DNA from 4 places in the Levilactobacillus sp. genome. Region 3 is predicted to be linked to each of the others. Evidence: predicted binding sites of a transcription regulator. Region 3 holds the regulator's gene; each other region holds the start of a gene.
What was found. Region 3 encodes Rex, which represses fermentation and respiration genes when NADH is low (regulators of the CRP and FNR family bind a similar motif). Its sites were predicted from a motif close to TTGTGAANTANTTCACAA; they were not measured.
Positions count from the first base shown of each region.

Region 1 (4,019 bases), on a different contig from region 3:
AATGTGATCACGTTCAATATGCAACGTAAATCCGGAGCCACCGGCAGTATCAATCCAGATAGATCCATTCTTAATTTTTACAGCAATTTTACCTAATATTTGGTCTAATCCATCAAATGAGAAGACCTTATTTTCTGCCAGAAGCTTTTTAATCCCATCCAAATTGTTGCTTATCTTACCATCCTTAACCGTGTACACCACAATGTTATCACTGGAAGGCGCAGAAATCGAGGTACCAACTTCTAATTTCCAGGTGACATCGACAGCAGGTGATTCAAAGGTATACGTAGTAGCTGTTGTTGAAACTTGAAATTCCGGAATCGCTTTCAAGAACGCCAAGCTATCGTGGTAATATCCTAAATCAGCATTAGCAGCTTCAATCGTGTTTTCCTGCAAGTCATTGGTAAATGGAATTTGAGGAAATACCGCTTCAACATCATTTAGGACCAGATACAACCAGGAACTTGAGACGACACTTTCCCACTGCCAACGCCCAATCTCAGCTATTGGGCGTTTATCCGCCAGTACGTTGTCAGGTATCCTTACAAACTTGACGCCTACGCTCCCAGGCCATTTCAATCCGCCACTCTGTCAACGACTATTTTATTTGTGAGGATACTCACATAGCAACGAATAAAAGCGGTATAACAGAGTTGAGGAATGACCCACGAGATAATCGGTAGTGTCAGTATTTTGCCGGGGGAAAATACGCGGGCGCGTGACCTCATCATTTCACCGGATCAAGTTAGTCTGTTTCATTGCTGTTGAAGGGAGTCTTATCGTTATGTCCAAGAGTTCAGTAGCTTTAAAGCACTATCAAATGTATATCAATGGTGAGTTCAGAGATTCATCATCCGGAAACCTGATTACCGTTTTGAACCCCGCGACCGGTGCCCCCATCTCCACGGTACCTAGCGCTACGCTAGATGAAACTCGTGAGGCCATCGACGCCGCTTACGAAGCCCAAAAGTCCTGGAAGAAGGTCCCCGCTGCCACCCGAGGCCAATATTTACACGACGTGGCCACGGAAATTCGCAAGGACTCTAAGCACTTAATTGAAATGCTCCAAGAAGAACAAGGCAAGATCAAGTCCTTAGCGACCACCGAAATTCTCTTCTCCGCGGACTACTTCGACTACATGGCCAGCGCTTCACGGACCTACGAAGGCGAAATTCTCCAATCCGATAACCCTAACGAAAACATCATGATTGCCAAGCAACCAATCGGTGTGGCCGCCGGCATTTTGCCGTGGAACTTCCCATTCTTCCTGATTGCGCGGAAGATGGGGCCAGCCTTGGTTACCGGGAACACCATCGTTATGAAGCCAAGTACCGATACGCCTAACCTGGGACTGGAATTTGCGAAGATCGTGGAAAAGGTGGGGATTCCTAAGGGGGTCGTCAACATCATCACCGGTCCTGGTTCCGTCATCGGCGACGAATTATCTCGCAACAAGAAGATCGGCATTATCAGCTTGACCGGTTCCGTCAACTCCGGGAAGCGGGTCATGGAAGCCGCTGCGACCCACATGGCCAAGGTCTCCTTGGAATTAGGTGGGAAGGCACCGGCCATCGTTTGCAAGGATGCTGACATCGACTTAGCCGTTCAATCCATCATCGATTCGCGGGTCGACAACAACGGGCAACTCTGCAACAACTGTGAACGGGTCTACGTCCAAGAAGACATCGCCGACGAATTTACCAAGAAATTGGCCGACAAGATGGCTGCCGTGACGGTCGGTGACCCCATGAAGCACGAAGACATCGGCATGGGTCCGCTGATCAACCAAGGCGCCTTGGACAAGGTTGCCGGCATGGTCGACCGCGCAGTCAAGGCCGGCGGCAAGTTAGCTACCGGTGGGCACACCATCAAGATTGAAAATGGCTTCTACTACGAACCGACCGTCATCACCAACGTCAAGCAAGACTCCGAAATCGTGCAAGACGAGATCTTTGGCCCTGTTCTGCCAGTCTTGACCTTCAAGACCTTGGATGACGCCATCGCCATGGCCAACGACAGTGACTTTGGCCTGACCTCTTCCATCTTTACCGAAAACATTGAAAATGCCATGCGGGCCGCTAACGAACTCGAAGACGGTGAAACTTACATTAACCGCTTCAACTTCGAAGCCATGAACGGTTCTCACTCCGGCTGGAAGGAATCCGGGATCGGTGGCGACGATGGGAAGCACGGGATCGAAGAATTCCTCAACACCCACGTCATCTACCTGCAAGGCCACCCAGAAAAGACCCAAGGCTAGGGTTTAGTCTAAACGATCACCTACGGCCACCAGGGATTCTCTTGCGCTGCAGGTCTGGCAAGCAAGTGTAAGGACAACCCTAGTCAGACTGCCCCGCCAGCGTCATTTGGGCAACGGCGGGCGGTCATCCATGTCAGTCATTTCAACGCTACAAAGACGGGGCGGTGGCGCTAGTCACGGTCCCGTTTTCGATTGACCAAACGATGCATGTGAAATAAAACGTTACCAATTTTTAAATCTGGGGTCAGGTGTGGGCAATGACCGCCAGGACGGTAACGACAAGGATTTGTTAGGATAGACCGAAACCTATCGTTTTCATGAAAGCGCTTGCTTTTCTCTCTAGTTGTGTAATAATTATCAAGTGTAAATAACTTTAAAACCGAGGTGCCAATTATGAAGATTCAAGCTGCAGTTGTTGATAAGCAAAATGCTGATTTTGAAATTCGTGATGACGTTGAACTGGCTGACATGGGCGCGGATGATATCCAAGTCCACATGGTTGCCAGTGGGATCTGTCACTCTGACGAAGCCCTGCGTTCCGGGGTTGCGACCATTGATTACCCAATCGTGTTAGGTCACGAAGGGTCCGGGATCGTCGAAAAGGTTGGACCAGAAGTTACCCAGTTCAAGCCCGGCGACCACGTTGTCTTGAGTTTCTACGGTTGTGGGAACTGCAAGAGCTGCCTGGCCGGCAAGCCAACGCAATGTGAAAACTACGCGGCCAACAACCTGTCTGGGGTTCGTCCAGATGGGACCGCTCACTTCACTGAAAACGGCCACAAGGTTGCCGACATGTTCGACCAAAGTTCATTTACCACGACCACGGTCGTTCGTGAACGGAACGCCGTTAAGGTCGACAAGGACTTAGACTTACGGAAGCTCGGACCGCTGGGCTGTGGCTATGTCACTGGTTCCGGGACCGTTTTGAACACTTTGAAGCCCAAGCCTGGTGACACCATCGCCGTCTTTGGGACCGGTGCCGTTGGGCTGGCTGCCATGATGGCCGGCCGGATCTCCGGTTGCACCAAGGTCATCGCCATCGATATCGTTGATTCTCGTTTGGCATTAGCCAAGGAACTCGGCGCTACCGACGTCATCAACAGTAAGAAGGTCGATGACGTGGTCAAGGCCGTGCAAGACCTGACTGGCGGCTTCGGTGTCAACTACGCGGTTGATACCACCGGTGTTTCCAGCGTGATTGCCAACTCCATTCAAGCCTTAGCACAAGGTGGGGTCTCCGCAGCCATCGCTGTTACCGACCAACACATCGACCTCGACACTTGGAACGACCTGTGTGTCAACGATAAGAGTGTCATCGGGGTTAACATGGGCGACTCCGTTCCACAAATCGACATCCCTCGTTTGATCGAATTCTACAAGCTGGGCATGTTCGACTTCGACAAGACTGAAAAGTTCTACAAGTTCAGTCAAATCAACGAAGCCAACGCCGACTCCGTTTCCGGGAAGACCATCAAGCCAGTTCTGGTCATTGATGACAGCTACATTCCTGGCAAATAATTTAATTTGGGTGTAACCAAAAAGCGCGGTATCCTGTGAGGTATCGTGCTTTTTTTGCGGCAAATTTTTGGGAGCTGAAGGTTGAAAGACGAAAATCAACGGGAACTATTGTTGTCATGCGACTCATGGCGTTAAAAATAGTCGTTTTCTGCCTCACAATACAAATTGGCCGCCTACCGTTCGCCAAATATGGGTTGGAACGCTGGGGCGGACGGGTCGAGCCAAAGAACGGTCTCGACGC
Region 1 is NZ_JALCJA010000003.1:450,203-454,221, forward strand. Features, by position in the region: gene LKH74_RS06910 (hypothetical protein) at 1-579, opposite strand, end outside; gene aldA (aldehyde dehydrogenase) at 785-2,260, shown strand; gene LKH74_RS06920 (NAD(P)-dependent alcohol dehydrogenase) at 2,654-3,778, shown strand.
Region 1: the regulator Rex is predicted to act here: its motif matches at 2,604-2,621, upstream of LKH74_RS06920 (NAD(P)-dependent alcohol dehydrogenase).

Region 2 (4,019 bases), on a different contig from region 3:
TATAGTCCTCCGGCAGCGGTTGGCCCATCAGGTCGTCGTCATGAATGTCACGGGCAATGTAGATCCCAATCAGCAACAGGACCGAGGAAATGATCCCCGACAAATTATTAAACGCATCGGCACGCAAGGTTTGTGAATGGCCGATCACCGCGAGATAAAACTCGATCACGGAAATCGCCAAATACGCGCCCACGTTCAGGTACAAATGGCGTTGCGCGCCCCGCAGCTTGGCCAATTCTGCCTGTTGCCGGGCTTTCCAGGCCGCCTGCTCGCGTTGCCAATGTGCTTGCATGTCTTCTTTCATCCAATCAACCCTCTCATCCGCTTAGCTAGGTCCATTATAGCCCTTCGACTGGCGAGCGAAACGTTTCTTGGCAAGGATTCGGCGGTTAAATACGGCCACCTGCCACAACCAGACGAGCCGATCACTTGGCCGTAAAGACCGCGTGATCGACCTGTTGGCCTAGCCGGTTCATCGCCGGAATCTGTTCGGCTAGATGACCGTGTTGCGACAGTACCACGACCACCACTGCGCGCTGACCGTGCGCGAAAATCGCGGCGTCGTTTTCCACCCCGTAGGTGTCAAACTCACCGGTCTTGTTGTAGACTTGGCGACTGGCCGGGACGTTCGCCGGTAATTTGGTGTGATTGGTATTATCCGCCAGCAACTTAAGCATGGCGGTATCGGCTGTCGGCGAGATCAGTTGATGGTGCCACAATTTCATTAATAATTGGCCTAAATCCCGCGCCGAGGTCACGTTGTCTCGCCCGGCTGCCAAGGCTTTTTGGTCCATCATCAGCCGGCGTAACCGCGTCTGGGTCGCCCCCAGCCGCTGGATCTCGCGATTGACTACGGCCCGCCCACCAACTTCGCGAATGATGATATTGGTGGCGGTGTTATCACTCACCGTCATCATGGCCTTGAGCAACGCTTGATTGGTGACGCGGGTACCCGCCGGTTGGGCTTGTAAATTACCGGTGCCACCGACCTTATCGGCTTCCCGTAACGTATACGGCGTGGCTAGCTGAAAGGTCCCCGCCGCCACCTGTCGATAGACCGTGGCTAGAATAAATAACTTAATATCGCTGGCCGCTTTTTGCGAACGATCGTGCCAGCTCAGTGTTTGGCCAGCAGTGGTCTGGATATAGACCGCATTTTGCCCGGTCAACCGGCCCACGGTCCGCTGGGCAATCGACCGCAGGGGCAGCTGGACCCGGCTTGGAGCTGATTTCGGTTTAGCCGCGGTGTGGCGGGCTTTGCTCGACGTCGCTGAGCGCTGCGTTTGCGAGTGACGCACCGCCGACGACGCCGTGGTGTGCGTGGCGGGATGCGCTGCTACTGGGCGTTGACACCCCGCTAAGGCCATCCCCGCGCTGATTGTCAGGCCAAAAATTAGCCACCATCGCCATTTCATCAACTTCTGCCTCCTCAAAAAATGAGCCCGGGACAAAAACCTCCCGGGCCCGTTCGCGTCACCTTTACCTAGCTGAAACGTGCGCCAAACGGCAGCCGGTGCCGCTTAAACCCGACAACCCAACAATCCCAGCCCGGGATTATTCGGTTAGCAGCCTTAATGCTCGCCGGCTAATCGCCTTTTGGCTCACCCTCATCTGCCTATTCTACTGAATTACTGCATCCAAACTTCGTTGACTAAATCGCCATCGTAGGAATTACCATCGGTCAAGACAATATCATCATCGTACGACGTGTAGCCGTAGTAGGCCTCGTGCTCGCCATTGCTCCAGGTCACGTCGATCTCAACGTTGGCGTCGATGGTCTTGGTATCGTTGGTGCCGGTCGTCACGTCATAGGACAGCACGCCGGTCGCGCTGGAGTTCTTGATGGTCGCCGTTCCGTGGAAGGCTGAACCGTCATTGTTATTTTGAACCACGGTCCCATCCCCGTGAATCGTCAGGGTCTCTTGTTGCCGGTCGCCGTCGTCATCGTTGTAGAAGTAATAGTCGCCGGTGTACTTGCTGTAACCATCAAAGCTATGATTCGTGGTCGGCGTCGTGGTGGTCGTGCCCCCGCTAGCCTGGCTGGTCGTGCCACTGGTTCCCGTGGTCTTGCCCTGGTTTTTCTTCAGCAAAAACTTATCATTACTCTTCTGTAAGCTGAAAAATTCCGTCTTGAGCGCGCCAAAGCCCTTTTTGTTCAAATCGGTCAGGTTGATCGTACTCAATTTTTGATTAGACTTTTTATATTTGCCGTCAGCGTTCAGTTCCTGTGCGGCCTTGATGATCGACTCGTCCTTAGCCGTTTTGCCGCTGGTCTTCTTGCTCGATTGCGCCTGTTTGAGGGCATCCTTGACCTGATGGCCACTCAAACTCGATGAACAACCCGCCAGACCGCTGGCCGCCAATCCGACTGCCAGTAAGGTCAGCCAGTGTGTATGCGTCATCATTTAACTCCGCCTCCATTTAAAAGATTACTATGTATCCTAAGGTCAAGTTTACGGCAACTAGTCAACAACTACAACGGCTAGCAACCAATATAACTAAATAAATAAACAGTTTTACCCCAACGTCATTTGGTGTCGTTGCGCAAAATTGCAGCAGGGGGTTCACGACCGGCTGAAACCTCCTGGCCCACCCGCTGACCGGGTAAAATCACACTTAAATGAGAACAATTTGTTTAGCCTTTCATTAACCCGACAGCCAATTTGTAAGCGCTAAATTAATTTTCTTTTAACCCAGCGAATGCTATCAGAATAGCGATACCGCCTGGTTTTATCGCCCAACTAACCAACTCTTTTTCGAAACCAGTTGCAAACTGTAAATTTTTTAGTTATAATTGCTTTGTGAAATTGGTACCAATGATTTTCAAAACTTCCGAAAGAAGGCATTTGTATAATGGCTGAACGTAGTTATGATTTTCTTATGCCCAGCGTCAACTTTTTTGGCCCTGGCGTAATTAGCAAGATTGGTGACCGTGCGAAGATGTTAGGGATGAAGAAGCCCGTCATCGTAACGGATAAGTTCCTTGAAGGAATGAAAGACGGTGCGGTTGAACAAACGCTCGACTCCTTAAAGGCTGCTGGTGTTGACTACGTTGTCTACAACAACGTTGAACCGAACCCTAAGATTCGGAACATCAAAGAAGTTAAGAAACTTTACGAAGAATCAGGCGCCGACTCCATCATCACTGTTGGTGGGGGCTCTGCTCATGATACTGGTAAAGGTGCCGGCATTATCCTGACGAACGGTGACGACATCACCAAATTAGCCGGGATTGAAACGCTGGACAAGGCTTTGCCACCATTGATTGCCGTTAACACAACTGCTGGGACGGGTTCAGAATTAACTCGCCACGCCGTTATCACGAACGAAGAAACTCACTTGAAGTTCGTGGTCGTTTCATGGCGGAACATTCCGCTGGTTTCCTTCAACGACCCAACCTTGATGTTGGACGTGCCGAAGGGCTTAACGGCCGCAACTGGGATGGATGCCTTCGTTCAATCCGTTGAACCATACGTTTCCGTTGACCACAACCCGATCACCGACTCACAATGTATCGAAGCCATCAAGTTGATTGAAACTTCCTTACGTGAAGCCGTTGCCAATGGGCACAACCTGGAAGCGCGGACCAAGATGGTCGAAGCTGAAATGTTAGCCGGGATGGCCTTCAACAACGCCAACTTAGGTTACGTTCACGCCATGGCTCACCAATTGGGTGGTCAATACGATGCCCCTCATGGTGTTTGCTGTGCTTTGCTGTTGCCTTACGTTGAAGAATACAACATCATCGCTTGCCCAGAACGCTTCGCTGAATTAGCTAAGATCATGGGTGAAAACACCGATGGCTTGTCTACGCGTGACGCTGCTGAATTGTCCATCAAGGCCATGAAGCAATTGTCCGAAGACGTTGGTATTCCACACTCCATCAAGGAAATCGGTGCTAAGCCAGAAGACTTCGAACTGATGGCCGAAAACGCCTTGAAGGATGGGAACGCCTTCTCCAACCCACGTAAGGGGACTAAGGAAGACATCATCAAGATCTTCCAAGCTGCTTACGACGC
Region 2 is NZ_JALCJA010000003.1:401,021-405,039, forward strand. Features, by position in the region: gene LKH74_RS06670 (cation diffusion facilitator family transporter) at 1-304, opposite strand, end outside; gene LKH74_RS06675 (serine hydrolase) at 426-1,415, opposite strand; gene LKH74_RS06680 (hypothetical protein) at 1,629-2,405, opposite strand; gene LKH74_RS06685 (iron-containing alcohol dehydrogenase) at 2,854-4,019, shown strand, end outside.
Region 2: the regulator Rex is predicted to act here: its motif matches at 2,800-2,817, upstream of LKH74_RS06685 (iron-containing alcohol dehydrogenase).

Region 3 (4,019 bases):
TGGCGTCAGCAATTAACTTACCCGTTTCCTTGCTAGCGGATGAAATGGAAGCGATTTGGGCGATATCGTCCTTAGTCTTAACGTCGATAGACATCTTGTGCAGCGCCTTAACAGCGGCGTCAGTTGCCTTTTCGATCCCGCGACGGATACCAACAGGGTTGGCACCGGCCGTCACGTTCTTCATACCTTCGTTAACGATGGCTTGGGTCAATACCGTAGCGGTCGTGGTCCCGTCACCAGCGATGTCGTTGGTTTTAGAAGCAACTTCGGAAACCAACTTGGCACCCATGTTTTCGAAATGGTCATCGAGTTCGATGGCCTTGGCAATCGTGACCCCATCGTTCGTGATGGTTGGGTTGCCGTAGCTTTGTTCCAAGACAACGTTACGACCCTTAGGCCCTAAGGTGGTCTTAACCGTGTCAGCTAACTTGTCAACACCGGCCAGCATTTTGCTGCGTGCATCTTCAGAGAATTTCAGTTCTTTAGCCATTTTCTACATTCACCTCATACTAAATTTTTTAAATAATCTCTCGTATTAGTGGGAAAGAAATTAATCAACGACAGCGACTAAATCCTTTTCGTGTAAAACAAGGTAAGTCTTGTCGTTGTACTTAACTTCCGTACCGGCGTACTTGTCGAACAATACCTTGTCGCCAACCTTAACAGCTGGGGCTACCTTATCGCCATTGTCTAACACACGGCCATCACTTACAGCAACAACGTTAGCCGTTGAAGGCTTTTCCTGCGCATTACTTGCTAAAACAATGCCGCCAACCGTCGTTTCTTCTTCTTGTGGTTGATCTAAAATGACGCGGTCTCCTAATGGTTTTAACACTTGAATCCCTCCAATAAACTTACTTTTTAGCACTGTTAGCACTTGACTAACATAAGTGCTAATCACAATATCTAATATATGGTTTTTCGTTCTAAAAATCAAGGAATTTGGCAAACAATTTGAAGAGTGCTAACGGCCCGGTTCGCCTAGCCCTTGCGGCTCTAAGCGAAATCCTTCATTCTATGATTTTTCTAATATCCGGCTGGACTGGCTGACGGGTTGGTAATCACCTGGCTGAAGGTTGAAACTGAAATTAACGTGCTGATTGTCGTAATGACGGTGTTCCGATATCTAAAATTGGTCAAACCAGGCGCCTGCGTCAGCCAGGGTTCCGCCTGCTATGGGGAACACCTTCAGCCTGAGGAGCGGTCTTCCGGTTCGCTTGAAAGCCTGGCAAGACCACCAGTCTCTCAAGTCGTCCCGCGCTGTAACCTGGCAAATAACGCCAGGTAACACCGCCGACACAGCCGGCTCCGCCCTGGCTGCCTCCGGCAAGGTTGACGGTTATCAGTAACACTGTGTTAATGAAAGACTAGTTGTCAATGTAGCTACTACCTGGGATTAAAGCAACTGTTACTAGCACGCACTACCGTAGCCGAGAGTGCGCCAACAGGCAACTGTCGTCACACTCTTTTTAAACGGCAAGCGGCCAGTGATTCCTTGCTCACCAATCCGTTTAGCCCGTTGTTTATAGCTGAACTTTCACAAGTCTGATTTGTGAAGGACATTTAGCGGTCCTCGAACTGACTTTTCTGGTGGCGTTTTCACAAAGCGTAAACAAAAAGTCGTAATCCCCCAAAAGATTACGACCCCGTTCTATTCTTTGCTGTTGTAGTGTTCCAAGAAGTAAATCAACGTTTGTAATTCGTTGGTCAAGTCCACGTTTTGGACCCGGACGTCCTTGGGTACCGTGACCCGCAATGGCGTGAAGTTCAAAATTCCCTTCACCCCACCGGCGACGGCATCATCCGTGACGGATTGGGCGACGTCGGACGGCACCGTTAAGATAGCGACCTGAATCTGTTGTTCTTCCAGCTGTGTCCGCAATTCCGTCATCGGATAAATTGGCACACCGCTTTGAATCGTGTTGGCAATGTCGGCGTTCACGTCAAAAGCGGCGCTGATCCGGACGTTGCCATCCTGGTGGAAGTTAAAGTTCAACAGGGCATGACCCAAATTTCCGACCCCGATTAAGGCCACGTTGGTCAGCCGATCTTGGTTCAGAATCTTCTTGAAGAATTTAATTAAACTTTCAACATCGTAGCCGTACCCCCGCTTACCCAGGGCACCGAAGTACGAAAAGTCTCGGCGAATGGTGGCAGAGTCAACTTTGACCGCCTCAGATAATTCAGTCGAGGAAACACGCGTCTTGTCCGCGTCCAACAGGATATTCAAGTAGCGGTAGTAAATGGGGAGCCGCTTAGCTGTGGCGCGGGGAATCTTTTGTTCTGTCAAAAACGAGACCTCCTAATCAATCTTGCTGGTCACTGCCAGTCTGGCAATAACCATTTCTCTAAATGACAATCTGATTGTGAAATTTACTTTCTTACAAATTATAGCATAACCGCCCGCCTTGTGAAAGAAATTGCAATACTTTTTCACAATTCTTTAGGAATTTCGGTCTAATTGCAGAATATGCTAAAATAGACCTACTGAGGTTTTGACTGAAAGGCACCCAAACTGCCGCGTAAACCAAAGATTTTCAAGATATCTCAATTACCCTAAAAATAATGAATACCCCATCAAGGAGGTCATACCGTGATTCTTTTGCAAGTCCAACAGGTTACCCGGCGTTTCGGGGCGACCGTCTTATTTGAAAATGTAACCATGGACGTCCCCGAGCATGGCCGCGTGGCGCTAGTTGGCCGCAACGGTGCTGGGAAGTCCACCCTACTGAAAATGATTGCCGGCGAAACCACCCCGGACGTCGGTCAGATTACGACCAAACGGGGGCTGACCATGGGCTACCAAGCCCAAAACGCCGGACTGGCCTCGTCCAAGACCGTCTGGAACGAAATGCTCGACGTCTTCGCTGAGGTCCGCGCCACCGAAAAACGCATCCACGAACTGGAACAGCAGATGAGTGATCCCGCCGTGATTGCGGATACCGAACAGTTCCAACAGATCAGTGCGACCTACGATCAGCTCCAACAAGACTTTAGCGACCACAACGGCTACGGCTACCAGGCCGAAATTCGTGGCGTGCTCCACGGTTTTGAATTTGGCGAAGAATACTACGACAAGCCCATCAACGAACTTTCCGGTGGGCAACGCACCCAACTGGCCTTGGCCAAACTGTTGCTGGAAAAGCCCGACCTGTTGATTCTCGATGAACCAACCAACCACTTGGACGTCGAAACGCTCACCTGGTTGGAAGGCTATTTACAGGGCTATTCTGGCGCCATTCTAGTCGTTTCCCATGACCGCTACTTCCTGGACCACGTAGTCAATGACGTTTACGACATGGCTCACGGCGGATTGGATCACTACCCCGGCAACTATTCGCACTACATCGATGCCAAGGCCGAACGGCTCAAGCGGGAATGGAAGGAATACGACAAGCAACAGACCGAGATCAGCAAGCTGGAAGACTTCGTGAACAAAAACATCGTCCGGGCTTCAACCACCAAACGGGCCCAGGCCCGACGGAAGCAGCTAGAAAAGATGGACCGCATCGCCAAACCTGAAGGCGATGAAAAGGTCGCCCGCTTCACCTTTAAGCCTCACCGGCAAAGCGGTAACGTCGTGCTCGACGTGGTCAACGGCGCGGTCGGGTATGACGACCAGGTCCTCTGCGCACCCGTCAATTTGGACATCAAGAAACACCAGGCCGTGGCCATTGTTGGCCCCAACGGGATTGGGAAGTCCACCCTGTTGAAAACGATTCTCGGCCGGATCCCCGCCATTCAGGGCCAAATCATCTTTGGGACCGGCGTCGACACGGGGTACTACGACCAGGACCAAGCCACACTGCACGAGAAAAAGACCGTGCTTCACGAATTGTGGGACGACCACCCCACGACGCCTGAGGGCGATATTCGCTCGATTCTCGGTAGCTTCCTGTTTACCGGAGCCGACGTGGACAAGACCGTCCATAGCCTCAGTGGGGGCGAACGGGCCCGATTACTGTTAACCAAGCTGGCCTTGCGCCATGACAATTTCTTAATGCTAGACGAACCCACGA
Region 3 is NZ_JALCJA010000005.1:92,163-96,181, reverse strand. Features, by position in the region: gene groL (chaperonin GroEL) at 1-490, opposite strand, end outside; gene groES (co-chaperone GroES) at 551-835, opposite strand; gene LKH74_RS09285 (redox-sensing transcriptional repressor Rex) at 1,652-2,290, opposite strand; gene LKH74_RS09280 (ABC-F family ATP-binding cassette domain-containing protein) at 2,594-4,019, shown strand, end outside.

Region 4 (4,019 bases), on a different contig from region 3:
TTGCGCCTTCTTGAGCAAAGCGTTCGACAATAGCCTTTCCAATACCCTTTGAACCACCGGTTACTAATGCAACCTTACCTTGCAAGCGTCCCATTATAAAGCCTCCGTTCTATAGTTTGTTACAAAGGTATTATATAGCATGCAATTATCGTATGTAAAGCGCTTTCTTTTCCGGTATGTCAGGCATTTCTGTAAAGTAACTATAAGAAATTATGATAGAAATTGACCTGAATACTGCGTAAAGCCTTGGAGAAGGGGAAAGTAATAAGTTAAAATGTCAAAAATTTTTGAGGTGCATAACTTCACTTGCAAGAGATATTTATTTCGTTAGTTATGGAATTTGCTTGCAATCAATTAGCGAATTTATTCACGTTACTAGGCCGAAAGAATAATTATTCGGGTAAAATGTGCAATTAACTGACAATTTAGGAAATATGAATGTAAATCCACTGAATAACAGTTTTATCTTTGACGTAAAGTTCACTTGGGAAGATGGGAGGTTGAATACCATCAACAAGAAAAACCCACCCGCTAGCGTTTCCAAGTGATGAAAGATCTTCAATCGCGACAATACATGGACGACCATTAACATCTTTTTCTTTTAAATCGATTCCTTGCTGTTGAAAGAAACGTTTTGAAGCTGCATAGACAGAAATATTGTCGTTCCAAGTCAAGTCACGATAGATTGTGTAAATTTTTTTAGAGCCGCTATAGTGTTTACGGAATTGTAAAGGAGTGAGATTTGTGGTTTCTTTGAAAACCTTATTAAAATAGTTTGCCCTAGAAAATCCTAAGTTATTTGCAATGCTATTAATAGATTGCGTAGTCGTCATTAATTTGTTTTGAGCTAAGGTGATTTTTCTAAGTCGAATGTAGTCAGAGAAATTGATCTTAAAATTTTCCTTGAATAGGCGGCTTAAATAAGCTGGAGAAAGGTAAGCATTGTTGGCCACGGTGAGTAGGGTAAGCTTTTTTGTGATGTTCTGATCTATATAATTTAAGGCAATGTCAATGTCATTAACACCTTTGTTTCGGGCAGTAATGGGAGATGTACTGTTCTTAATCGGTACCAGAGGGGTAGCGTTATGTGAATTGTTGATGAGCAGATTAAATAATTGTAGATTTTGATTAATTTCATCTTTAGTTAGGGGGGACAGTATAAGGACCCGTTGATAATATGTGCTCAAAACCTCATTTGCGACGCTTTCCAATGATTTTTGATTTAATGATAGCATATTGACTGTAATATCACTCTTGTCAGCAAGGAATAAGCCATTGAGTCGATCATTAGTCACGATGGGAAAGAAAATCAAATTCTTTTTCTTTTCAAAGTAGTTGGTTGAGTTAGTTGGATCAGCGAGAAGGCCCTCGCTGGTTATTACATGAAGCGTAGGGTCGATAAAAGCAATACGAATTTTAGTTAATTGAAAAAATAAAGATATAATTTGTTTTATTTGGGTGTATTGCTTTTCTTGTGAATTTAAATTCATAAGAAAATCTCCTTTCGTTGATCACTAGCTTTGTTACTATCTACACAATAAGATATTTTTAATTTTAAAGCAAATAATTGTCATAATTTAAGCTGAATATTTGTAAACTTGCATATTATATATCCTAATCTGTTCAGGAAAATTTGAATCACTTGTTATATAATAGCCGTGTAGCAAAAAAGTAAGCGCTTTCAAGCGTATTGACTTTAGGAGGGTTTCCTTATGGAACAAGAAGCACTTGGAATGATTGAAACAAGAGGTTTAGTACCTTCAATCGAAGCAGCGGATGCTATGGTCAAAGCAGCAAATGTTAGTTTAATTGGCCAACAAAAAATTGGAGCTGGTCTTGTAACTGCCATGGTTCGTGGTGATGTTGGTGCTGTGAAGGCTGCTGTAGATGCTGGCGTTCAGGCAGCAGGAAATGTTGGCGAAGTTGTTTCTAACTACGTCATTCCACGTCCTCACACAGACGTTGAGAAGATTCTTCCACGTAAGGAATAAAGAATGATCTAGTGAAATTGGTTCTTATTTTGTTTGAGTGGAGGACAAATAAGGACCTTTTTAGTAATAAACGTTATGTCTGAAAACTCCCTGTTACAAATTATTAGGAGGCAGTCTCATGATTGACTTTTTGAATTCCACCAGCGTAGCACCAGAATTTGTGGGTGCAGACAAGGCTGGGGATACGATTGGGTTATGCATTCCCAATGTGGATCCGCTACTCCTTGAAAAAATGCATGTGAAGAAAAAGTATTCAGTTATTGGTATCGTGAGTGATCGTACCGGTGGTGGCCCCCAACTATTTTCGATGGATGAAGGGATCAAGTCAACAAATACAGAATGTATTGATGTTGAATGGACAAATGATACTAAAGGTGGAGGCGGCCAAGGTTGCATGATTGTAATTGGTGGCTATGATCCATCTGATGTTCGTGAAGCAATCAAGGTTACATTTAAAAACTTACACCGGTACTTCGGTGATGTTTACGGTAATGATGCTGGCTATGTGGAACTTCAATATACCGCACGAGCAGCCGGATGCTTGGTAGAGGCTTTAGGTGCTGAAGAAGGAAAAGCGTTTGGCATTTTAAACGCTTGTCCTGCTGCTGTGGGTATCGTAATGGCGGATACAGCATTAAAAACAGCGGGCGTGAAAATTATTTCAGTTGCCACTCCGAGTCATAATGGTAGCCCCTCTAATGAAGGGACATTGACTATTAGCGGTGAGTCGGGTGCCGTTCGACAGGCGATTATCGCCGGTCGCGAACGTGGATTAGAGTTATTAGGACAAATGGGAGATAAACCAGTAAATGATTATCCCTCCTACATTCAGTAAAAACTTTATTCTAAGGAGGATTACTTAATGAAACGTCAAAAGAGATTCGAAAAGCTTGAACAGCGGCCGATCAATAAGGATGTCATTGTTAAGGAATGGCCTGAAGAAGGCTTTGTTGCGATGAAGAGCCCCAATGATCCTGAACCGAGTATTAAGGTCCAAGATGGGGTTATTGTCGAAATGGATGGGAAAAAACGTGAGGATTTCGACCTGATTGACATGTATATCGCAAATTATGGGATCAATATTGCCAATGCTGAAAAGGTTATGGCAATGGATTCTACAAAAATTGCTAAGATGTTGATTGATCCTAATATTTCTCACAAGGAAGTTTTGAAATATACAACGGCTATGACGCCGGCCAAGGGCCAAGATGTTATTAATCAATTGGATTTTGGCGAGATGATTATGGGTGCCAAGAAGATGCGTGAGCGGAGAAAACCTGCTAACCAAAGTCATGTCACTAATTATATTGATAATCCAGTTGAATTGGCTGCCGATGCAGCTGAAGCAGCTCTTAGAGGATTTGCTGAAGAGGAAACGACGACTGCTGTTAGCCGGGACGCACCTTTCAACGCGCTTTCTGTCCTAGTTGGATCGCAGACGGGACGTCCAGGTGTTTTGCATCAATGTTCAGTCGATGAAGCTACGGAGCTACAATTAGGGATGCGTGGATTGACGTCGTATGCTGAAACTATTTCTGTTTATGGTACGGATCGTTCGTTTACTGATGGGGATGACACGCCTTGGTCTAAAGGATTCCTGGCATCTTGCTATGCCTCTCGGGGAATTAAGATGCGTTTCACATCTGGTTCTGGTTCAGAAGTATTAATGGGATATCCTGAAGGTAAGTCGATGTTGTATCTAGAAGCTCGTTGTATTTTGTTGGCAAAGGCTTCCGGAGTTCAGGGATTACAAAATGGCTCACTTAGTTGTATCTCAATCCCTACCGCTGTTCCGAATGGATTGCGCGAAGTATTAGGTGAAAACTTATTGTGCATGATGTATGATCTGGAATCTGCTACTGGTAGTGACCAATCGTTTTCACATTCTTCAATGCGTCGTACTTGGAGATTTATGGGTCAGTTCATTGGTGGTACTGACTTTATTTGCTCTGGTTATGGTGCAGAACCTAATCCGGATAACACGTTTGCTGGATCTAATGAAGATGTCTACGACTATGATGATATTCA
Region 4 is NZ_JALCJA010000002.1:420,945-424,963, forward strand. Features, by position in the region: gene LKH74_RS04660 (glucose 1-dehydrogenase) at 1-94, opposite strand, end outside; gene LKH74_RS04665 (helix-turn-helix domain-containing protein) at 426-1,490, opposite strand; gene LKH74_RS04670 (BMC domain-containing protein) at 1,713-1,991, shown strand; gene pduB (propanediol utilization microcompartment protein PduB) at 2,110-2,826, shown strand; gene LKH74_RS04680 (propanediol/glycerol family dehydratase large subunit) at 2,854-4,019, shown strand, end outside.
Region 4: the regulator Rex is predicted to act here: its motif matches at 1,521-1,538, upstream of LKH74_RS04670 (BMC domain-containing protein).